DNA from 3 places in the Rahnella sp. EDr1-12 genome. Region 2 is predicted to be linked to each of the others. Evidence: predicted binding sites of a transcription regulator. Region 2 holds the regulator's gene; each other region holds the start of a gene.
The links. Region 2 encodes LexA, which represses DNA repair genes until DNA is damaged. Its sites were predicted from a motif close to TNCTGTATGTACATACAGNA; they were not measured.

Region 1: the regulator LexA is predicted to act here: its motif matches at 4,381-4,400, upstream of ACO0U8_RS02630 (metal-dependent hydrolase).
Region 3: the regulator LexA is predicted to act here: its motif matches at 1,882-1,901, upstream of rmuC (DNA recombination protein RmuC).

What each region holds. Positions count from the first base shown of each region.
Region 1 is NZ_JBLZNY010000001.1:588,815-596,572, forward strand. It holds gene ACO0U8_RS02605 (fructosamine kinase family protein) at 1-776, shown strand, start outside; gene ACO0U8_RS02610 (YniB family protein) at 885-1,433, opposite strand; gene hxpB (hexitol phosphatase HxpB) at 1,627-2,292, shown strand; gene kduI (5-dehydro-4-deoxy-D-glucuronate isomerase) at 2,592-3,428, shown strand; gene kduD (2-dehydro-3-deoxy-D-gluconate 5-dehydrogenase KduD) at 3,506-4,267, shown strand; gene ACO0U8_RS02630 (metal-dependent hydrolase) at 4,419-4,976, shown strand; gene ACO0U8_RS02635 (L-cystine transporter) at 5,162-6,553, shown strand; gene kdgR (DNA-binding transcriptional regulator KdgR) at 6,805-7,596, opposite strand.
Region 2 is NZ_JBLZNY010000001.1:2,029,491-2,037,248, forward strand. It holds gene ACO0U8_RS09325 (CsbD family protein) at 123-332, opposite strand; gene dinF (MATE family efflux transporter DinF) at 524-1,888, opposite strand; gene lexA (transcriptional repressor LexA) at 2,154-2,762, opposite strand; gene ACO0U8_RS09340 (diacylglycerol kinase) at 2,882-3,250, opposite strand; gene plsB (glycerol-3-phosphate 1-O-acyltransferase PlsB) at 3,391-5,871, shown strand; gene ubiA (4-hydroxybenzoate octaprenyltransferase) at 5,966-6,832, opposite strand; gene ubiC (chorismate lyase) at 6,874-7,413, opposite strand; gene psiE (phosphate-starvation-inducible protein PsiE) at 7,504-7,758, opposite strand, start outside.
Region 3 is NZ_JBLZNY010000008.1:17,524-25,281, forward strand. It holds gene ubiE (bifunctional demethylmenaquinone methyltransferase/2-methoxy-6-polyprenyl-1,4-benzoquinol methylase UbiE) at 1-165, opposite strand, end outside; gene rmuC (DNA recombination protein RmuC) at 319-1,839, opposite strand; gene ACO0U8_RS21780 (DedA family protein) at 1,997-2,545, opposite strand; gene udp (uridine phosphorylase) at 2,682-3,443, opposite strand; gene katE (catalase HPII) at 3,700-5,982, opposite strand; gene ACO0U8_RS21795 (dienelactone hydrolase family protein) at 6,142-6,969, shown strand; gene fsa (fructose-6-phosphate aldolase) at 7,075-7,740, opposite strand; gene ptsP (phosphoenolpyruvate--protein phosphotransferase) at 7,752-7,758, opposite strand, start outside.

The DNA.
Region 1 (7,758 bases), 1.4 Mb from region 2:
CCTGGCGGCTGAGTTATGGTGACAGGGATGTGTTTGTGAAATGCAACGCGCGCGAAATGCTGCCTATTTTCGCCGCCGAAGCCGATCAACTCGCCCTGCTCGCCCGCAGTCAGACAGTCCGCGTTCCTGAGGTTTATGGCGTGGGCAGTGACCGGGATTACAGTTTTCTGTTACTTGAATATATTCCGCAAAAATCTCTCGATGCGCATAATGCCTATCTTTTAGGTCAACAACTTGCCGCTCTGCACCAGTGGAGTGAACAACTGCAGTTCGGGCTGGATTTCGATAATGAACTGGCAACACTTCCTCAGCCCAACAGCTGGCAGAGACGCTGGGCAACATTTTTTGCCGAACAACGCATCGGCTGGCAATTACAGCTGGCAGCTGAAAAAGGCATGATTTTCGGCAATATAGACGACATCACTGCAATGGTTCATGGGCGGCTACAGAACCATCAGCCTCAGCCTTCCCTGCTGCATGGTGATTTATGGCCGCATAATTGTGGACTCTCTGAAAACGGTCCGGTGATTTTCGATCCTGCCTGTTACTGGGGCGATCGCGAGTGCGACCTGGCGATGCTGCCATTATATCCTAACGTTCCGCCTCAGCTTTACGACGGCTATCAGAGCAAGACGCCGCTTCCCGACGACTTCATTTCGAGGCAACCGATATACCAGTTATATTATCTGCTGAACCGCAGCAATTTATTCGGTGGCCAGCATCAGGTCGTCGCGCAACGCGCGGTGGAAAGGTTGTTACACGAAGATTTTAATTAGCAGGATACATGAGTAAATGCACAAACGAATAAGGCCTGAATAACTGAAATATTCAGGCCTTATTTATGCGTCAAGGCGGCTTAAATTAACCCGCCGGTTTCACCGGGGTCACCCCAGTAAACCTAATAATTTCAAAATGAAATAGCCGATAACCGCAATGATGGCGGGCAGAATATACAGCGGAAAATATTGCACAAGAATGGTATGTCGGGGGATCACGATGCGCTCTTCAATCTGGGGACGTGTACGCCCTTCTGCGCCTTTTGCCTGCTCAAGTATCAGCTGATCCTGAATGCCTTCCCGAATATGTTTCACCTGACGTGACATTCTTGCGCCAGAAGCCTGAAGTGCCAGCCCGACGAAGATCAGCCAGTAGATAACGAAGAACATAATATTCGCGCTGGTGAATCCCTGCCCCAGTGACGGCACAGGCGAGTTGTACCAGAACACGTTGAGGAATGTGGTGTTAAAACGCGCCATGTCCACCATAACATGGACAAAATCCAGCATTACCGCGTTGATACCCTCTTGAGTTTTAGTGTGTTCATTAATGAAGTTAAGCAATGAAATCAATGTGGAAAGCAGCGCGGGAATGAAAATTATCCACCCGGCAACTCTTTTCAGGACCGCGACACGCCCGGCTTGTTGGTACGTCATGAATTCCCCTTGTTAGGACGTCTTTATCTTCCGCTAAGTTTACCCACAGAAAGTCTGAACCGCTCATCATTTTAACCAGTTAGCAAAATACTGACCTGAAAATGGCTGCTTTAGGATTTTTTGCAACAGATTTAACCCTTTCTCAGCCGGTGATACAGTAACAGTCTAATTCACTGATATGGAGTTCGCCCGCATGGCCTATGCCCGCCCCGTTAACGCCGCAATTTTCGATATGGATGGTCTGTTGATTGACTCTGAACCTTTATGGGTTCAGGCAGAGCTGGATGTTTTTAGCAGCCTCGGTGTGGATATCTCACAGCGCCATTTACTGCCGGATACCCTTGGTTTGCGCATCGATCAGGTGGTGCGGATGTGGTATCAGGTATTGCCGTGGCAAGGCCCAAGCCAGGAAGAAGCATCGGCGATGGTCATCGCCCGCACCCTTGAACTGGTGGAACAAACTCGCCCGCTGTTGCCTGGCGTCACGCACGCGCTGGAGCTTTGCCGCGATCAGGGGCTGAAGATCGGTCTGGCCTCAGCATCGCCACTGCATATGCTGGATACCGTACTGGAAATGTTTAACCTGCAATCGTATTTTCAGGTTCGCGTCTCTGCAGAACACTTACCCTACAGCAAGCCACATCCGGAAGTTTACTTACTCGCCGCCGCACAGTTACAGGTGGATCCGCTGCATTGCGTGACGCTGGAAGACTCGTTTAACGGCATGATCGCGACGAAAGCGGCACGTATGCGCTCAATAGTGGTGCCGGCTCATGAGTTCAGTGCAGATCCTCGCTGGGCCCTGGCCGATAGCCGGCTTTCTACTCTCGAAGAATTGCGTCCTTCGCACATCAGCTGAACCTGAGGCGCAGCGCATTCTTGCAGCTGCGCCTCCTCTCCTCCTGCTAAATCCCTCGCGTTATCTGCACTAAAACTGACATCACAACGGATTAATGTCAGAAATCTTGAGCTGCCTCAAAAATAAATAAAACGTTATTTCATTTTTATTGAATTCATATACCGATGACCTTATGATTTCTGCAACACGGACGAGCCGGGAGCTCTCCTGCTTCTGTACGCTGTCACTGCCACGCAACGGTCAGACTAGCCCGGCAAGTCCTCCTTTATATGCACAACACAACGCACAAGAGGCACGACATGCAAGTTCGTCAAAGCATTCACAGCGACCACGCTAAAACGCTCGATACTGCTGAGTTACGCCGCGAATTTCTTATCGAGAAAATTTTCGAAAGAAATACTTACACCATGACCTATAGCCATATCGACCGCATCATCGTCGGTGGCGTAATGCCCGCTGAAAAATCGGTTTCTGTCGGTGATGAAGTCGGTAAGCAACTCGGTGTCAGCTATTTCCTTGAGCGACGTGAGTTGGGCGTGATAAACATTGGCGGGCCAGGTATTATCGTCGTTGATGGCACAACGTATGAGATTGGTCATGAAGAAGCGCTGTATGTGGGCAAAGGCGCAAAGCAGGTTGAATTCAGCAGCATTGATACGACAAAACCCGCCAAGTTCTATTACAACAGCGCCCCTGCGCACACCACTTTCCCAAACAAAAAAATCACGCTGGCAGAAGCATCGCCGCAAACCATCGGTGATGCTGCCACCAGCAACCGCCGGACAATCAACAAATTCATTGTTCCGGACGTGCTGGAAACCTGTCAGCTGACCATGGGGCTGACCAAGCTGGAAGAAGGCAGCCTGTGGAATACCATGCCGTGCCATACGCATGAACGCCGCATGGAAGTGTATTTCTACTTCAACATGGAAGAAGAAACCGCCGTCTTCCATATGATGGGCAAACCACAGGAAACGCGCCATCTGCTGGTGCATAACGAACAAGCCGTAATTTCACCCAGCTGGTCGATCCATTCCGGCGTCGGTACTAAGAATTACACCTTTATCTGGGGCATGGTGGGAGAAAACCAGGTCTTCGACGATATGGATCACGTCAAAGTCAGCGAAATTCGCTAATCCAGCGACTCCGCCATGATATGGCGGAGTCATCCAATCTTTCAGGCGAACGTGCCGAAGCAAAAGAGACTCTGATTATGATCCTCAATGCGTTTGAATTAACAGGTAAAGTCGCCATTGTGACCGGTTGCAACACGGGTCTTGGACAAGGAATGGCGCTGGGACTGGCGCAGGCCGGGTGCGACATCGTGGGCATTAATGTTTCTGAGCCAGGCGAAACGGCTGAAAAAATCATGGCTACCGGACGCCGTTTTCTGGATCTCCGTGCCGATCTGAGCAGTATTCAGGGCATTCCTGAACTGATTGTTCAGGCGCTTAATGAGTTCGGCCATATTGATATTCTGGTTAACAATGCAGGCATTATTCGCCGCGAAGATGCCATTGAGTTCAGTGAAAAAAACTGGGACGACGTGATGAACGTCAACAGTAAGACGTTATTCTTTATGTCTCAGGCAGTGGCTAAACAGTTTATTAAGCAAGGCACCGGCGGGAAAATCATCAACATTGCCTCAATGTTATCCTATCAGGGTGGGATCCGCGTACCTTCGTATACAGCGTCTAAAAGTGCGGTGATGGGCCTTACGCGACTGATGGCCAATGAATGGGCCAAACATGGGGTTAACGTCAATGCTATTGCGCCGGGCTATATGGCGACTAATAATACTGAGCAGCTCCGTTCAGACGGTGAACGCAGCAAGGAGATCCTCGATCGTATTCCTGCGGGACGCTGGGGTTTACCGGAAGATGTAATGGGGCCGGTGGTGTTTCTGGCCTCTCAAGCGTCTGATTACGTCAATGGATATACCATTGCCGTGGACGGAGGCTGGCTGGCACGCTAACTGAGAATACGTGACAGTATTAAGGCGTATTTTTATACGCCTTTTTCATTTTAATCATACCGTTGACAATTAGTTACAGGGTTCTGCTTTCAAGATTGTGACAGTTTCACTTATACTGGATAAAATAACAGTTATCCAGTTCGGACGCGTCATGACGGCGGAAGGCCACCTCATTTTTTCTATCGCCTGTGCGGTATTTGCCAAGAAGGCGCAGCTCTCTCCCGAGCTGGCGCACGGCGACTGGTGGCATATTATTCCCGGTTCATTACTGACCTGCCTGTTGCCGGACATCGATCATCCCAAATCTCTGATTGGCCAGCGTCTGAAATGGATTTCTCACCCCATAGCACGCGCCTTCGGGCATCGCGGTTTTACACACAGTTTGCTGGCCGTCATTGGCGGCATTTTCCTGCTACGCACGCATTTCCCCCACGACTGGGTTATTCCGGCTGATGCTTTTCATGCCATGATCATTGGTTATCTCAGTCATATACTTGCAGATATGCTCACGCCAGCGGGGGTTCCCCTGCTTTGGCCATGCCGGTGGCGCTTTCGCCTGCCCATTATTAACAGTCAGAAAGGTAATCAGCTGGAACGAACGCTCTGTCTGATGCTGGTGGGGCTTACGCTGTTCTGGCCAGACTGGACGCCCATTATTGGTGCAATCAATCCTGACATTTTTAATCATCTTTTGAAGCTGTTCATCTGATCAGACTGAAATAGCGACGATGTGGTGAAAATAAATACAAAAACCATCGAAAAGTTATAATGCATTCTTTTTGGATATAAATGATCGGGCACCCAAACTGATATTCTGCACCCCAACGCTATGGGATGGTGCAATCCCTTTGGGAACACCCGTTTAAATATAAAACTATAAGTCTGGAGTTTGGTATGAATCTTCCGCTCGTTCTTAACGTAGTGGTCTTTGTCGCTTTGCTTTTATTGCTGGCGCAAACACGTCATAAACAATGGAGCCTGGCAAAAAAAGTCCTGGCCGGTTTGGGTCTGGGTGTGGTATTCGGTCTGGCACTGCAACTGATCTATGGTTCAGATGACCCGATTCTGAAAACGTCAATTACCTGGTTCAATATTGTCGGCAACGGCTACGTTCAGTTACTGCAAATGATCGTAATGCCGCTGGTCTTTGTGTCAATTCTCAGTGCCGTGGCGAAACTGCATAATGCATCTTCTTTAGGTAAAATCAGTTTCCTGACCATCGGTACCCTGTTGTTTACCACGCTTATCGCCTCCCTGGTGGGTATCTTCGTCACCGGTCTGTTCGGACTCACCGCCGAAGGTCTGGTACAAGGCACGCAAGAAACAGCGCGTCTGACGGCGATTCAATCCAACTATGTGGGTAAAGTGGCTGATCTGAGTGTACCTCAGCTGATCCTTTCCTTTATTCCTAAGAACCCGTTTGCCGACCTGACCGGTGCAAGCCCGACGTCGATCATCAGCGTAGTGATCTTTGCCGCCTTCGTGGGCGTTGCTGCCCTGCAGTTGGTGAAAGACGATGCTGAAAAAGGCCCGCGTGTTCTGGTCTTCATCGATACCCTGCAGGCATGGGTGATGAAGCTTGTACGTCTGGTGATGAAACTGACCCCGTACGGCGTACTGGCTTTAATGACCAAAGTCGTGGCCGGCTCCAACATTCAGGATATCGTTAAGCTCGGCAGCTTCGTTGTGGCCTCGTATTTGGGTCTGGCGATTATGTTTGTCGTCCATGCCATTCTGTTGTCTTTCACCGGCGTGAATCCGATGAAATTCTTCCGTAAAGTGTGGCCGGTGCTCACTTTCGCCTTTACCAGCCGTTCAAGTGCAGCAACTATTCCGCTAAGTGTTGAAGCGCAAACTCGCCGTCTGGGTATTCCTGAATCCATCGCCAGCTTCGCCGCATCCTTCGGTGCAACGATTGGTCAGAACGGTTGTGCAGGTTTATATCCAACCATGCTGGCAGTGATGGTGGCGCCAACGGTCGGCATCAACCCGTTTGATCCGGTGTGGATTGCAACATTAGTGGGTATCGTCACCCTGAGCTCTGCCGGTGTAGCCGGTGTGGGTGGCGGCGCAACATTTGCAGCCCTGATCGTGCTCCCGGCAATGGGCCTGCCGGTTACCCTGGTTGCATTGTTGATTTCAGTGGAACCGCTGATTGATATGGGACGTACTGCACTGAACGTGAGTGGTTCCATGACAGCCGGTACGATCACCAGCCAGATCATGAAACAAACTGATAAAGCAGTTATGGATTCAGAAGAAACAGCTGAGCTGGCACACCGCTAAGTTCTGAATGCTGAACATGTTTAGCCGAAACCGCTGGCTTTGGCGGCATGTTCAGTAATCAGAAACACACATCGCAGTTCATTAACATCGGGCCTGGTTCCTCATTCAGTCACACAAAAAAGCCGTAATCTCTGTGAGACTACGGCCAGTGTGAAACAGTCGACACCATCAGGTGTTCAATCAAAGCTTAACATTTCGTTTCACGTGTCATCATTTCGGTTTGCGAAGACGTCGTTCTGCTCGGCACAAATTCAGAATGGATAATCGTGGAAACCAATTTGCTCTGAAATGTTACGCGCTGCGGTATGCAGCATTGCAACATAGTCACTCTTACTTTCTTCAGAGAAACGAATTGTCGGGAAGGAAATGCTTAATCCGGCAATCACCACGCCGAAACGATCGAACACCGGCACGGCGATACAGCGAAGGCCCTGCTCCTGCTCTTCATTATCTTCCCCAAAGCCCTGTTCACGTACCTGATCGAGCGCTGTTTGTAAGTCAGCGGCATTCATAATGGTATTTTCAGTGCTGCGGGTGAACTCAATTTCCTGCAACAGTGCGCTTACTTCGGCTTTGTCACCCCAGGCCATCAGCACCTTACCAATCGCCGTTGTGTGCAACGGATTACGTCGGCCAATACGGGAATGCATACGCAGGTTGTACATGGAATCGATTTTGTGGATGTAGACAATGCCATCTTCATCCAACGCGCCGAGGTGGATGGTTTCGCGCGTCAGGCGTGACAATTCACGCATCTGAATATCAGCGCTGCGGATCAGATCAACGTTTTGCAACGCCTTTGCACCCAGCTCGAACAATTTGAGCGTCAGTGAATATTTCTCTGACTCCCCTTCCTGCGCGACGTAACCCAGAGATTTCATCGTCTGTAAAAAGCGATACACCGTGCTTTTCGACATCATTACGCGTTGAGAAAGTTCAGTAATACCAATTTCACGCTCTTCGCCGAGCGCCTGTAAAATACCAAAAACTTTCAGAACGGAAGAAACGGAATCGGGTTGCTTATCAAGATCTGCGATAGCCATAGAGTGAATTACCTGCTCGCGTTGGTTTTGTTTCAAAAAAAATAGAACGTGGTTTTTATTATAGTGGCAAGCGTCACACAGAAGCAATCAAGCCGTTGAACAGGAATGTGAGAACTGTTAACCCTGTTTCATAATATGCATAGACTAAATAATTCGTCACAG
Region 2 (7,758 bases):
TTTTGCACAAGTTTATACAGTGAAGCAGTTGGGTACATCCGTGTACCCGTATCCTGAAGCGTTCCGGGTAGGAGCAGCTAAATCTCAGGATACGTCACTGACACGCGAGGGGGAGTCGCGCTTTACCAGTGATATTTGTTGCTTGATTCCCAATCTTTGAGCTCTTTTTCGGCCTGATCTTTCTGATAGCCGTAACGCTCCTGAATCTTCCCTACCAGCTGATCGCGTTTACCTTCAACGACAGTCAGGTCATCATCGGTCAGCTTGCCCCATTTTTCTTTTACTTTGCCTTTAAACTGCTTCCAGTTACCGTCGGCTTGGTCCTTATTCATAAAATATCTCCTGTTACCTTAGGGTTGTGGAGCTGCGGATTACCGCTGCAGCTCGGGCTTAACACTTTAAAGGTTAGTAGAGAATTTCGATTTATCCTGCCATCGGAGGGATAAAAACCATTATTAGGATTATTCCAAAGCACGATATAACGGCAACCCGCGATTACCCACCGTTTGAAAAGCCCGCTAATTCAGTGAACTGACGATGAAAACCAGCTGTCGCGCTGCCAGTAGCGGTGCCATATCCAGCCCAGTGCAATACCACGTAATCCGAGGAACACCGTCAGCGCCAGCCAAAGCGCGTGGTTACCCAATATTGGCAAAGTGAACAGCGTCAGCCCGTACCCCAGCGCGGCAACCGCCATACTGTTACGCATATCCCTTCCGCGCGTGGCGCCGATAAACATCCCGTCGAGCAGATAACACCACACCGCCACCAGCGGCAGAACAATCTGCCAGCCAAGATAACGATCGGCCAGCTGGCGCAGCTCCGGTAACGACGTCAGCGCATTGATAATCTGTTCACCGGTCAGCGCGTATATCAGTGCAAATGCCAGAGCGACCAGCCCGGCCTGACGGCATGCGGCACGCCAGACATTGAGCAATTTTTCGCGATTGCGGGCGCCAAACGCCTCACCTGAATGGGCTTCAATGGCGTAAGCAAAACCGTCGAGCGCAAAAGCGGTGAAGGTCAGAAGATTCATCAACACGGCATTGACCGCCACAATATGGCTGCCCAGACGCGCCCCCAGAATGGTCAGTGAGGCAAAGCAAAGTTGAAGAAGCAGTGAGCGCAGCATAATGTCGCGGTTAAGACTTAACAGCCGCCGCAGATCACCGCGCCAGGCAGAGGTTAACAGCGCAGGGCTGATGCCCCGGCGCTGCATCACGCGCCAGACCAAAAACAATCCGATAAACAGCGTAAAATATTCTGAGCAGGCCGTGGCCGTGGCGGCACCACGGACATTCCAGCCAAGCCCTATCACCAGCCAAAGATCCAACACGATGTTCAGCAGATTACCGGCAATCAGCAGCATTACCGGCCCGCGCACGTACTGGATACCAAGCAGCCAGCCCAAAATCACCAGATTTGCCAGAGACGCAGGGGCGCTGTACCAGCGGATCTCCAGAAAAAGCCGCGCCTGTTCAAGCACAGACTGGCTCCCGCCGACGATGTGAAAAGCGCCTTCCATCAGAGGGTGGCGGAAAAGCAAGATCACCACACCGGCGAGCACGGCCAGAAGAAAGGGTTGTACGAACGCGCGGGCCAGCAACAGGTTGTCTTGCGCTCCGAGCGCCTGAGCGGTCATACCGGTGGTACTCATGCGCAGAAAGAGCAGCATCATAAACAGGAAGGTGGTGATCATCGAACCGACCGCAACGCCGCCAAGATAGTCGGGGCTGTCGAGATGACCGATCACTGCCGTATCCACTAACCCCAGCAACGGCACGGTGATATTGGAAAAAATCATCGGTAGCGCGAGCATCCAGAGGGCTTTATCGGTCGGGCTCAAAAAGGTGTGTTTTAGCTTTTGAAGAAGGGAATGTTGTTGCATAGAGAATCTCATGCCGGAGGTTCGGGATATGCCTGTAAATGACATCGCCCCGAGAGGGGCGACGAGATGAAACGTTAAAGCTTAGCGGTATGTCAGAGGCGGCTCACGACCCGCAAATCAAAAACATGACCCTTTGGATCAACAATTTGACCCAGTCATTCGAGTTACATCAAGGCGGCAACTGAACGAACGTCGGGGGCATACACAAGTATGTGACCAGGGTTCGCGAAGGCAGCCAACACAGAGATAGCCCGAAGTACGAAGGTTAAATCCAGTCGCCGTTGCGAATAACGCCTACGGCCAACCCTTCAATACTGAAATTCTGCTCACGTAAATCCACCACGATAGGCTGGAACTCGCTGTTTTCCGGCAATAACTGCACCACGCTGCCCTGTTTTTTCAGGCGTTTCACGGTGACTTCATCATCAATACGGGCTACGACAACCTGACCATTACGCACGTCCTGCGTTTTATGAACAGCCAGTAAATCGCCGTCGAGGATACCGATATCACGCATCGACATACCGCTGACACGCAGCAGGAAATCGGCGCTCGGCTTAAACATCGCCGGATCAACCTGATAATGCCCTTCGATATGTTGCTGAGCGAGCAGAGGTTCACCGGCGGCAACGCGGCCGATCAGCGGTAAACCTTCTTCTTCTTCCATCAGCAGACGAATACCGCGTGACGCGCCGGAAACAATCTCGATCACGCCTTTACGTGCCAGCGCTTTCAGATGTTCTTCCGCAGCATTCGGGGAACGGAACCCAAGACGAGCGGCAATCTCCGCGCGGGTTGGTGGCATACCCGTGGTGGAGATATGATCGCGAATCAGGTCATAGACCTCTTGTTGTCTGGTCGTTAAAGCTTTCATTCCGCCCCCTGGTTGTTTATACAGTCTAGCTGTGAGTATATACAGCTAAACGGGCAATGAAAACCTAAGATTGAATAAAAACAGTGCATAAGCACGATTACTGGAAGACAGATTCCAAATCAGAACCATCGCGGCCAAAAGATGCTGACCCAGACAAAAATCGCCAATATGATGGTGAGCAGTACGGCAGCCGAGCCAATATCTTTTGCACGGCCAGAAAGAACGTGGAACTCAGGTCCGATGCGGTCAATCGCACATTCCACGGCGCTGTTGAGCAGTTCGACCACGCAAACCAGCACCACTGAGCCTATGAGTAAGATGCGTTCAATGCTGCTGACATCGAACCAGAAAGAGAGAAAAATTAACGGGATAGCAGCGCTGGCTTCCTGACGAAAGGCAGCTTCATTCTGCCATGCCGCTTTCAGCCCTTTCCATGAGTAACCGGCTGCTTTATAAATTCGGGTAAATCCAGTGACTTGGTTCGCCATTCTGTTACTGATCCTTGAGGGGTTGTCCTTCGGGTGTTTGATGCATTTTAGCGGTTTAATGGTATCTCATCACCACAGATCTCATTTGAGCTTTCTGGTATCCTTGCGGCGAAATGGCTAACAAGAGGCTTCACGTTTTTATGTCAGGTTGGCGTAGACTTTATTACACATTATTGAATTTACCGCTTTCGATGCTGGTAAAGAGCAAAGTCATACCTACAGATCCGGTTACCGAGTTGCACTTAGACCCGACGCGCCCGATCCTGTACGTATTACCTTATAACTCCAAAGCAGATTTGCTGACCCTGCGTGCGCAGTGTCTCGCCCAGAATTTGCCCGATCCCCTGATCCCGCTGGATATCGACGGAACGCTGCTGCCAAGCCACGTGTTTATCGCGGAAGGCCCGCGCGTGTTCTCGTATTACACGCCGAAGCAGGAATCCGTAAAGCTGTTCCATGACTATCTGGACCTGCACCGCAATAACCCGGAATTAGACATTCAGATGTTGCCGGTGTCGGTGATGTTCGGTCGGGCACCAGGCCGTGAAGGTCAGGACACGCCGCATCTGCGCGTGCTGAACGGGATCCAGAAATTCTTCGCCGTATTGTGGCTGGGCCGCGACAGTTTTGTCCGTTTCTCCAATACCGTTTCGTTGCGCTACATGGCGACCGAGCACGGGACGGATAAAACCATCGCGCAGAAACTGGCCCGCGTAGCGCGTATGCACTTCTCCCGTCTGCGTCTGGCGGCCGTCGGTCCTCGTCTTCCTGCCCGTCAGGATTTGTTCAATAAGCTGCTGGCCTCTAAAGCCATCGAAAAAGCGATTGAAGACGAAGCGCGCAGCAAGAAAATTTCTCATGAAAAAGCCCAGCAAAACGCTATCGCACTGATGGAGGAAATTGCCGCAAACTTCTCTTATGAAGCCGTGCGCCTTTCTGACCGCGTGCTGAGCTGGACGTGGAACCGCCTGTATAAGGGCATCAACGTCAACAATGCCGAGCGCGTACGCCAGTTAGCGCAAGACGGACAGGAAATCGTGTATGTGCCCTGCCACCGCAGCCACATGGATTACCTGCTGTTGTCTTACGTGCTTTATCACCAGGGGCTGGTGCCACCGCACATTGCTGCCGGTATCAACCTGAATTTCTGGCCAGCCGGCCCGATTTTCCGCCGTCTGGGCGCGTTCTTCATTCGCCGTACCTTTAAAGGCAACAAACTGTATTCGACCGTTTTCCGCGAATATCTGGGCGAACTGTTCAGCCGCGGTTATTCAGTCGAATATTTTGTGGAAGGGGGCCGTTCACGCACCGGACGCCTGCTGGAGCCAAAAACAGGTACGCTGGCAATGACCATTCAGGCCATGCTGCGCGGCGGTTCACGTCCGATTACGCTGGTGCCGATTTACATCGGTTACGAGCACGTGATGGAAGTGGGCACTTACGCCAAAGAGTTGCGCGGCGCGACCAAAGAAAAAGAGAGCCTGACCCAGATGCTCAATGGCCTGCGTAAACTGCGCAACCTCGGCCAGGGTTATGTGAACTTCGGCGAGCCGCTGCATCTGACCACTTATCTGAACCAGAACGTACCAACCTGGCGTGAAGCGATCGACCCTATTGAAGCGCAACGTCCGAGCTGGCTGACGCCAACGGTGCAGGATCTGGCTGAGCAGATTATGGTGCGTATCAACAACTCAGCGGCGGCTAACGCCATGAACCTGTGTTGCACCGCGCTGCTGGCATCGCGTCAGCGCTCACTGACCCGCGAACAGCTGACCGAACAGATCGACTGTTATCTGCAATTGCTGCGCAATGTGCCGTATAACGCGGATTCGACCGTGCCTGATCTGACCGCTAATCAGTTGCTCGATCACGCGCTGAACATGAACAAGTTCCAGGTCGAAAAAGATAACATTGGCGACATCATCGTTCTGCCGCGTGAACAGGCCGTGCTGATGACGTATTACCGCAACAACATCCATCATATGCTGGTGTTGCCGTCGCTGATTTCGAGCATTGTGATGCACCATCGTCAGGTTAGCCGCGCGGAATTACTGCGTCAGGTTGAGCTGATTTATCCGATGCTGAAAGCTGAACTGTTTATGCATTTCGACAAAGCCGAGCTGCCGCAGGTGCTGGATGTGCTGACGCTTGAGCTGGCACGTCAGCAGATTATTCATCTGGAAGATGATGAGTTATCGCTGAACCCGGCGCGTATCCGCACGCTGCAACTGCTGGCTGCGGGTGTGCGTGAAACGCTGCAACGTTATGCGATCACCTTCTCCCTGCTCACCACGAATCCAAGCATCAACCGTGGTGCGCTGGAAAAAGAGAGCCGGATTATGGCTCAGCGCCTGTCGGTGCTGCACGGCATCAATGCCCCTGAGTTCTTCGATAAAGCCGTCTTCTCGACGCTGGTCGGCACTCTGCGCGCAGAAGGCTATATCAGCGACAGCGGGGATGCGATTCAGGAACAAACGCGTGAGATTTACATCATGCTGAGTGACCTGATGACGCCGGATATCAAACTCACTATCGAGAGCGCCGGTATGCCTTCAGAGCTGCCACAGCCAACGGAACCTCCGGCTGAGCCTAAGATGGATGTGCGCGACACTGACCACTGATCGCCCGCAGTAACGCGATGAATGGCAGAAAACAAAACGCCCGGACTCTGTAAAAGTCCGGGCGTTTTTTATGCGCGCTCTTCTGGCTGAAAACTTAGAAAGTGAACGCCTGCAGGCTCATCAGAATACCGAGGAACAGCACCAGGCCCACGTAGTTATTCTGGCGGAAGGCCAGAAAACAGGCGTCACGCTCACGTTTGGCAATCAACTTTTGCTGATGGACAAACAGCGCAGCGGCCAGCAGCAGCGACCAGTAGAATGGCGCGCCAAGCTGTGAAAGATGCCCGACAACGGCCATCAGAACCAGCGTCGCCAGTTGCAGCAATCCGATAATCAGCGTGTCAAAACGACCAAACAGAATTGCCGTGGATTTCACACCGATTTTCACATCATCATCGCGATCAACCATCGCATATTGCGTGTCGTAGGCCACCGTCCAGCAGATATTCGCAAGGAATAATAACCAGCAGCTCAGCGGTAGCGTCTCACTGACGGCGGCGTACCCCATCGGGATCGCCCAGCCAAAAGCCGCACCCAATACAAACTGCGGTAAATGGCTGACACGCTTCATGAACGGATACACCCACGCCAGCGCCAGCCCGGCCAGAGATAACAATATCGTCATGCGGTTGAGCAGCAGAACCAGCAGGAAAGACACCAGCACCAGCCCGACAAACAACATTTTGGCCTGCATACTGCTGATAGTCCCGCTCGGCAGCGGGCGGTTGGCAGTGCGTTTGACGTGGCCGTCGATTTTGCGATCGGCGTAATCATTCACCACACAGCCGGCGGCGCGCATGAAGAAGACCCCAAGCACAAACACCACGAGAATTTTAGCCGAAGGCATGCCGCCACCGGCCAGCCACAGCGCCCACAACGTCGGCCACAGCAGCAACAGCGAACCGATGGGCTTATCAATACGCATCAGACGGCAATAATCACGCCAGGTACCCTGCGGCATACTTGCGGACACTCTCTGTTCTCCTTGTTGATTAGTTTGGGTCATGTCCCGCTCACTTTGCCCTCTGGGCGGTGAACCGGTGAATCTGGCAGGAAGATTTCCGTCAGCAGCAGCGGTTTATCAGAAAGGCGCAGACGCGAGCGGCGCGCCCACAGATCGCCCCGCTCACTCTGTAACTGCCCGAGATGAATGTAATCGCGGGTCAGATTATTGCCGCTAAACAGGTAGCGTCCAAGCGGCACGGTGCCGAGATCAACCAGCGCCAAATCCGGCCCGGTCAGTGTCTCTTCGGGGATCACGGTGCGTCCGAGCAACCACGGCTCGGCATCACCGAACAGCACAATTTCCCGAACCCAGTAACGGGCGCTTTCCGGGAGTTGCTGCGCTTCACTTTCGCCAAGCTCTGCGCGGGTCACAAAACACTCATTTTGAGGTTTAACGGTGACAGTAACACCCTGTTTTTCAAAGCGACGGGTCATGGATCCCATTTCCATCAGCCAGTCAGCAACATCCGCAGGGACATCTGTCGGGTCGTTAAACCAGTGAATCGGGGGTTGTGCAGGGGAATGGGAATCAGACATCAACGGCTCCGTAATGGAGGTATTCATACCTCCAATGAATTATCTGCCTCGTATTCTAACGCATGAATGCGAGGCAGTAATCGCATCATTTTACTCGCGGCGCAGACGCTCACTGTTGGCCAGGAACAGCGTCACAACCAGAACCAAAATCGCGCAGGCGTAAACCAGCGTGTCATAAGGACTTTTGTGGTCAACAATAATCAGGCGGATAATTGCCGTGATGCCGATATAAATAAAATAGCGCAACGGGAAGTGATAGCCCGATGAAAAATACTTGATAATCAGCGCGATAAACTCGAAATAGAGGAAGTAAATGACAATCCCCTCTATCAGAAGATATGACGA
Region 3 (7,758 bases), on a different contig from region 2:
GGTGAAGCGTTTCCAGATACGATGAATACCGAAAGACATCAGGTCATTCATCAGGTCATATTTTGCCGCAACGGAATGGAAGACATCTGCCACCATTCCCTGCTTGTCATCTTTAGCTACCGTGCGAAAACCGAAATGCGTAGTTTCCTGCGTCTGCTTTTCCATTTTATTTGCCTGCTTTTTCAGTCGAACTTTTGGGGAGAAGTGTATCAGAACCCGTTAGAAAGCCCCATCACCGATGCTGATTCAACATATTGCAAAGATTCATCATTTGAATCATAAAATCGGTCAAAACGAGTGCCCGGTGGCTAAGCATGATCACTCATGCGGGTTCAACGTCTGTTCTTCTTGCGCATCAGAAGTCTCGGGCAGAGATGCGGTATCCTCAGGCTCGTTTTCCGCTCTGGCTATCTCAGCCAGAGAGGGGCTGATAGGCCGTTTAACTTCAACGCCCAGCGCGCGAAAACTTTCCACCTGCCCGATGAGATTACCACGCCCTTGCGAGAGTTTATTCATCGCAGAGCGATAACTGCCCTGCGCTTTGTCCAGACTTTGCCCCATCGATTCCATATCGTCGACGAAAAGGCGCAGTTTGTCATACAGGCGCGCCGCGCGATCGGCGATACGTTTAGCGTTCTGGCTTTGATGCTCGTAGCGCCACAAATTGCTGATGGTACGTAATGCCACCAGCAGCGTTGTCGGGCTGACAAGCATAATGTTGTGCCGGAGTGCTTCGCTGATCAATTCGGGCTCCCGGTCGATGGCCAGCAGAAACGCAGGTTCGACGGGGATAAACATCAGGACATAATCGAGGCTGCGCAAGCCGGGAAGCTGCTGATAATCTTTGCGCCCCAGTAAACGGATATGCCCGCGAACCGACGCGATATGCTCGTTGAGCGCCACTTCCCGTTCGCCATCATCTTCACTGTTGAAGTAACGCTCATAAGCCACCAGCGTCATTTTGGCGTCAATCACGACGTCTTTGTTCTGCGGCAAACGCACCACAACGTCAGGCTGCATCCGGCTGTTACTGTCTACCTGCACGCTGACCTGCGTCTGATACTCATGCCCCTCACGCAACCCGGAGGCTTCAAGCACACGGCTGAGTACCACTTCGCCCCAGTTGCCCTGGGTTTTATTATCGCCTTTCAGCGCTTTGGTCAGGTTGACGGCTTCGCGCGCCATCTCAACATTCAGCTGCTGCAGATTACGGATTTCGTGCGCCAGCGTATGCCGTTCTCGCGCTTCCTGACCAAAGCTGTCCTGCACCTGACGGCGGAAACCATCAAGCTGCTCGCGCAACGGCAGCAAAAGTTTATCGAGGCTCTGTTTGTTCTGTTCATCAGCGCGGCGGCCGTTTTGCTCGAAGATGCGGTTCGCGAGATTTTCGAACTGGCTGCTCAGACGCTGCTCGCTGTTGATCAGCAGGCGCTGTTTATCTTCGGCGGCCATGCGGGTTTCATCCAGACGGGTGGAAACCTCACGCAACTCGGCTTCCTGCGCGCTGTTGATTTCACGCTGCGCGCGCAGCTCCTGATTCAATTGCTCGCACTCGTTTTGCCAGTGCGCCAGCAACTGCAATTTTTCCTGACTGGCCGCCTGCAGGCTATGAAGCTTGCGCAGTTCCAGCTCTGCTTCCCGGATTTGCTGCAATGAGAACTGCCGGTCACTTTTAACCGTTTCGTTTTCTGCTCTCACCTGTTCCAGCGATTGCTCCAGAAGACGGCGCTGAGTCTCGAACTCAGTTTGCTGTTGTTGCTGACGTAAACTGGCCACCAGCCAGCCCACAACTAAGCCGATTAACCCCGCGCCCAGGGCAGTCAGAATGCTGATATCCACACGTTTTCCCTCTTCAAATCACCTGCGGTCACGGTAATAGCAGGCTGTATGGATGTCCAGTCTATTTTCTGTTGCATCGCGCCTTTGCGGGATGCCTTCCAGAATGGAATTTCTCTGCATTTCCCCCCTTGCGACGGCCAAAGGCAGAGCGCAGGATTCACAACCAGCGGCTCAGCCATTGGATACCAAACGCACCCGGCGCAAGAATGCCGAAGGCCCAGATCAACGCCGAGCTGACGTTGGCAATCTGGAAATACTTTTGTGGCATACCGCAAATTCCGGCGACCAGTGGAACCACGGCGCGAAGCGGGCCAAAGAAACGGCCGATGAATGCACCCGGCATGCCCCATTTATCAAAAAAGGCATGGCCGCGAACTAACATTTGCGGATGGCGGGAGAATGGCCAGAAATTACCAACGCGATCCTGGTAATGGGCACCGACCCAATAGGAGAGCCAGTCGCCGAAGAACGCCCCGGCTGCCGCTGCCGCCCAAATGGGCCAGAAAGGAATACCGGTTTCGCCAATCAGTGCGCCGAGCCCGAGCAAAATGAAGGTTGCAGGAAGCAGCAATGACAGGAAAGCGAGCGACTCACCGAACGCCAGAAAGAAAACAATCGGCGCAGCCCATACCTGATGAGCGCGGATGAAAGTGGTGGTGTAATCAAGAATGTCGTTAACAGTCAAAAATGCAGTTCCTTTTTTCATGAAAGCGGAGGCGGAATGAAAGACAGTATTCCAGATTCACTATTAACATGACCTTAACAGATCACCGGCAATGGGCAAAAAAATGGGCCGCCAGAGGCAGCCCATCGGGGTGATATCTTGTTTGAGAACGGTAAAATCAGACCAGGCGGCGGGCGGCTTCTACCACGATCTTAACCGCGTGGCTTTCTGTCTTTTTCATGGTTTCTGCATCAGGAATTTCCTGCTGCGTACGGTTCACAATGACACCGGCAACCATACCTGCACGCAGGCCCTGGCTTGCACACATGGTCAGCAGGGTGGCAGATTCCATTTCATAGTTCATGACGCCCATTTCCTGCCACTCTTTCATCGATTCTTTAAAGCGACGAACCACGCGGCCAGAGTAAGTATCATAACGCTCCTGGCCTGGGTAGAAGGTGTCAGAAGACGCGGTCACGCCGATGTGAGTTTGTGCACCCACGGACTCAGCCGCAGCAACCAGCGCAGTGGTACAGGCGAAATCGGCCACTGCCGGGAATTCCATCGGTGCAAAGTGCAGGCTCGCGCCATCAAGGCGAACGGCGGCGGTGGTGACCAGCACGTCGCCCACACTGATGTGTGGCTGGATGGCACCGGTAGTACCGACGCGCAGGAAGGTACGGATGCCGAGCTGAGCCAGCTCCTCAACCGCGATAGAGGTGGAAGGACCCCCGATACCGGTTGAGCAGACAATCACAGATTTGCCGTCAAGCTCAGCGCGCCATGAGGTAAATTCGCGGTGGGAAGCCAGGCGAACCGGGTTCTCCATCAGTTTGGCAATCTTCTCAACGCGCTCAGGGTCGCCGGGTACAATCGCCAGCGTCGCGCCGTTTAAATCTTTTTTGGCCAGGCCAAGATGGAAAACTTCAGGCTGAGACATAACAAACTCCTCTGTGTGTAAGGTCATAAATTGGCAGGAGGAACACCCGGCAACTGTACTGAACATTGTGACGTTATTTCGTGATGGCCGTCACTATGATGTAACAACAAGAATAACGCATACATTTAATTTGTGATGTTAGTCACAAATTACAGCGCAAAAGACGAATTTTTAAACGGTCTGATTTCGTGGCAGGCATAAAAAAGCAGGCATTGCCTTATAACAAGGCTCTGCCTGCCGGGTGCGGGTTAACCTGTCAGGCAGGAACAGCATCTGCCGCAGCGCTGCGTGACCAGATCCGGTGTTTCGCTAAGTTTTTCACAAAGGCTTTCAGCAAGGCACCTTCCGCTTTTTCGCCTTCTATGATCCCCTCTTCCGCCACATCATCTTTAAGCCCCAGCAATGATTTGAAGCGTCGCGCATCACCGCTCAGGCCAATAACTTTCAGATGTTTATAGGCTTCAAGGACGTAATGCCGCGCATCCCCACTCATCAGCAATGCGTCGATATGCCCGTGCGGCACAATCACTGCGTCAACCGTGATCGACGGCGAACCGGCAAACGTGGCATCAATCGGCAATGTCGAACCATCATCGGCCGTGACCGTGCCTAAATGGCTGGCCAGCAGTTTAGGGTGAACGCCAACGGCCTGAAGCGCCTGCAAGGTTTCCAGCACATCCGCTGCATTGACACCGTCACCTAATAACAGCGCGACCTGCCGCCCTTTAATCACGCCTTTGCCACTGGCATACAGGCTGAGAGAAGGATCGCTTTCCAGACCATTTACCGGTTTTGGCGGTTTGATTTTCAGCGTGTCCGGCGAAAGCGTAATGCCGACATTTTTCGCCACTTGTTGGGCCAGAGACTGATCGACGCGGGCCAGTAAATCAACAACACGTTCGCGGATGTAAGGCCGCACAACTTTGGATAACTCAAACGAGAAAGCGCCTGCGATATGCTCCTGCTCCACCGGCGTCTGACTTAGCCAGAACAGGCGCGGCTGCGCATAAAACTCGGCAAACGATTCACTGCGCTGGCGGACTTTTTCCGCATCAATGCGTTCAGGATAGCTTTCAAACCCGCCGCCCGATGCTGCCGGAGGGGTTTCTCTCGGCCAGTTATTGTTAATGGAATTCGGCTCATAGTTCGCCGGATTGGTATCAACATCCTGGCGGTGCATGCCGTCACGCTGGAAATTGTGGTACGGGCAGGTTGGCCGGTTAATCGGAATTTCGTGGAAATTTGGCCCGCCAAGACGGCTGATTTGCGTATCGGTATACGAGAAAAGCCGCCCCTGCAACAACGGATCATTAGTGAAATCAATGCCCGGTACGACGTGGCCGGGGTGGAAGGCGACCTGCTCGGTTTCGGCAAAGTAGTTGTCCGGGTTACGGTTTAGCACCATCTTGCCAATAAGCTGCACCGGCACCAGTTTTTCCGGGATCAGTTTGGTCGGGTCGAGCAAATCAAAATCATATTTGAATTCGTCTTCTTCCGGGATCAGCTGAACACCCAACTCATACTCAGGATAATCACCGGCTTCAATGGCTTCCCATAAATCACGGCGATGGAAATCCGCATCTTTACCGGCCAGTTTCTGCGCTTCATCCCACAGCAACGACGCTTTACCTGCCAGTGGCTTCCAGTGGAAACGGACAAACGTGGATTTTCCCTTCGCATTCACAAAACGGAAAGTGTGGATCCCGAAGCCTTCCATCGTGCGATAGCTGCGCGGGATCCCCCGATCGGACATTGCCCAGAATACGTTATGCAGCGTTTCAGGTTGCAGCGAGACGTAATCCCAGAAGGAATCGTGCGCGCTGGCCCCCTGCGGGATTTCGTTGTGAGGTTCAGGTTTCACCGCATGCACAAAGTCCGGGAACTTGTGGGCATCCTGAATGAAGAATACCGGCGTGTTATTGCCGACCAGATCGTAAATGCCTTCATCGGTATAAAACTTGGTGGCCCAGCCGCGAATATCGCGGACAGAATCCGCAGAGCCGCGTGATCCCTGCACGGTAGAAAAACGCACAAACACGGGGGTTTGTTTTTTCGGATCAGACAGGAAACTGGCTTTGGTGACAGATTTCATACTGCGGTACGGCTGAAAATAGCCATGTGCCGCAGCGCCACGGGCATGAACGATACGTTCGGGAATGCGCTCGTGGTCAAAATGCGTAATTTTCTCGCGAAGAATAAAATCTTCCAGCAGCGTCGGACCACGGCTTCCGGCTTTCAGCGAGTTTTGATCATCAGAGATTTTCGTCCCCTGATTGGTGGTCAGCGGCTGCTTCTCACCATTTTTACGATGCCGCTCCAGCGCATCGAGTTTGGCATTGGTATTTTGCGGGCTTTTCGCGCTACCGGAGGCCGTGGGCTCTTTGCCCGGCGGCGTCGGTTGTGGCGATGGCTGATAAGCACTGTCGGCAGGTGCCAGATCACCCAGGCCGGGTTGTGTGGATTTAATGCCCGTGGCGGGGGCGCGGCTTACCGGTTTTGACTCACTCTTTTTGGACACTTTTGAAGGTAATTTCGACATTGAACAAGACTCCAGCTAGACGTTTAAGGCGTTCTTTAGGTCTTCCGTGACATTTTTCCTCACTAACTTTTAACTATAGAACATCTCATCTGCCTTGCTGTTGCGGCTTTCCGGCTATAGTTTTAATCCATCGCGCAAATTTTCTGTATGGAGACTCCAATGAAAAACGACGAAATCCTCCCCCTGAAACAGGCTCCGACCAGCTTTGCACCGGCCGTAACGCCGGTGGCTGAAACTACCGTTCACACTGATACCGATGGCCTGCACGCCGGCCAGACCACCATTCCCTCGCAGGGAGAAGACCTGCCCGCCTATCTCGCCCGTCCGGAACATTTCAGCGGTAAGCTGCCTATCGTTCTGGTGGTGCAGGAGATTTTTGGTGTGCACGAGCATATTCAGGATGTCTGCCGCCGGCTGGCGAAACAGGGCTATCTGGCTATCGCGCCGGAGCTCTATTTCCGTCAGGGCGATCCGCGTGATTACACTGAAATCAGTGAGTTGTTTGCCAAACTGGTGAGCAAAGTGCCGGATCAGCAAGTACTTTCCGATCTCGACCACGCGGCACACTGGGCCTCTCAGCACGGCGGAGATATCACAAAATTAGGCATTACCGGTTTCTGCTGGGGCGGCCGTATAACCTGGTTGTACGCGGCGCATAATCCGCAGCTGAAAGCGGGTGTGGCGTGGTACGGCAAACTGGTCGGTGACAAAACGCTGACCAGCCCGATGCAGCCGGTAGATCGCGCTGCGGCGCTGGATGCACCGGTTCTGGGGTTATATGGCGGGGAAGACTCCAGCATTCCTCTGGAGACGATTGAAACCATGCGTCAGGCCATCCGCGCAGCCAATGCCAATGCGGAAATCGTTGTCTATCCGGAGGCCGGACACGCGTTTAACGCCGATTACCGCCCGAGCTACAACGCTGAAGCCGCCGCCGATGGCTGGAAGCGGATGCTGGATTTCTTTGCACAGTACGGCGTGAAATAAGACCGGTGTGAAGTAGAATTCACAGCCGTTAAAAATGATAAAAAGCCCGGCAGGTTGACCTGTCGGGCTTTTTTACGCGAAATGCTGTCTCAGATGCTGAGCAACTCAGCTTAGCGTTTTCACACCGAACGCGCCCTGCCAGTCTTCTTCAAACGCCACGACGGCCGCCTGAACCGCCGGTGCGCCGATAAACTGCTCCGCCACATCCACCGGAAGGGTGATCGACTGGCAGCCCGCCAGCAGACACGCCAGCGCCTGACGCGGCGTTTTGAAGCTGGCCGCCAGCACTTTGGCCTGCGGCGCATGAAGCGTCAGTAATTGCTGCAACTCCGTCACCATCGCAATGCCATCACCGCCCTGAGCGTCCAGCCGGTTGACATAGGGGGCGACATATTCTGCACCGGCGAGGGCGGAAAGCAGCCCCTGCCCTGCGCCGTACACGGCCGTTCCCAGCGTCGGGATTTTACGGGTGCGCAGAATTTTTATCGCCGCCAGCCCTTCGGCAGTGACCGGCACCTTCACAATCAGCCCCGGCACGCGCGAATGCAGTAACTCCGCCTCTTCCACCATTCGGTCGGCCTGATTCGCCAGTACCTGAGCGAACAGTTTTCCTTCGCCACCGAGCGCGTCACGCAGCGCCGGTAAGACCTCCCACAAGGAGGTGCGCGCTTTAGCGATTATGCTCGGGTTAGTGGTGACGCCCTGCAGCGGTAAAATACGGGATAAACGTTTGACTGCGCTTATATCCGCGGTGTCCAGATAGAGTTCCATGCCATCTCCTGTCAGAGT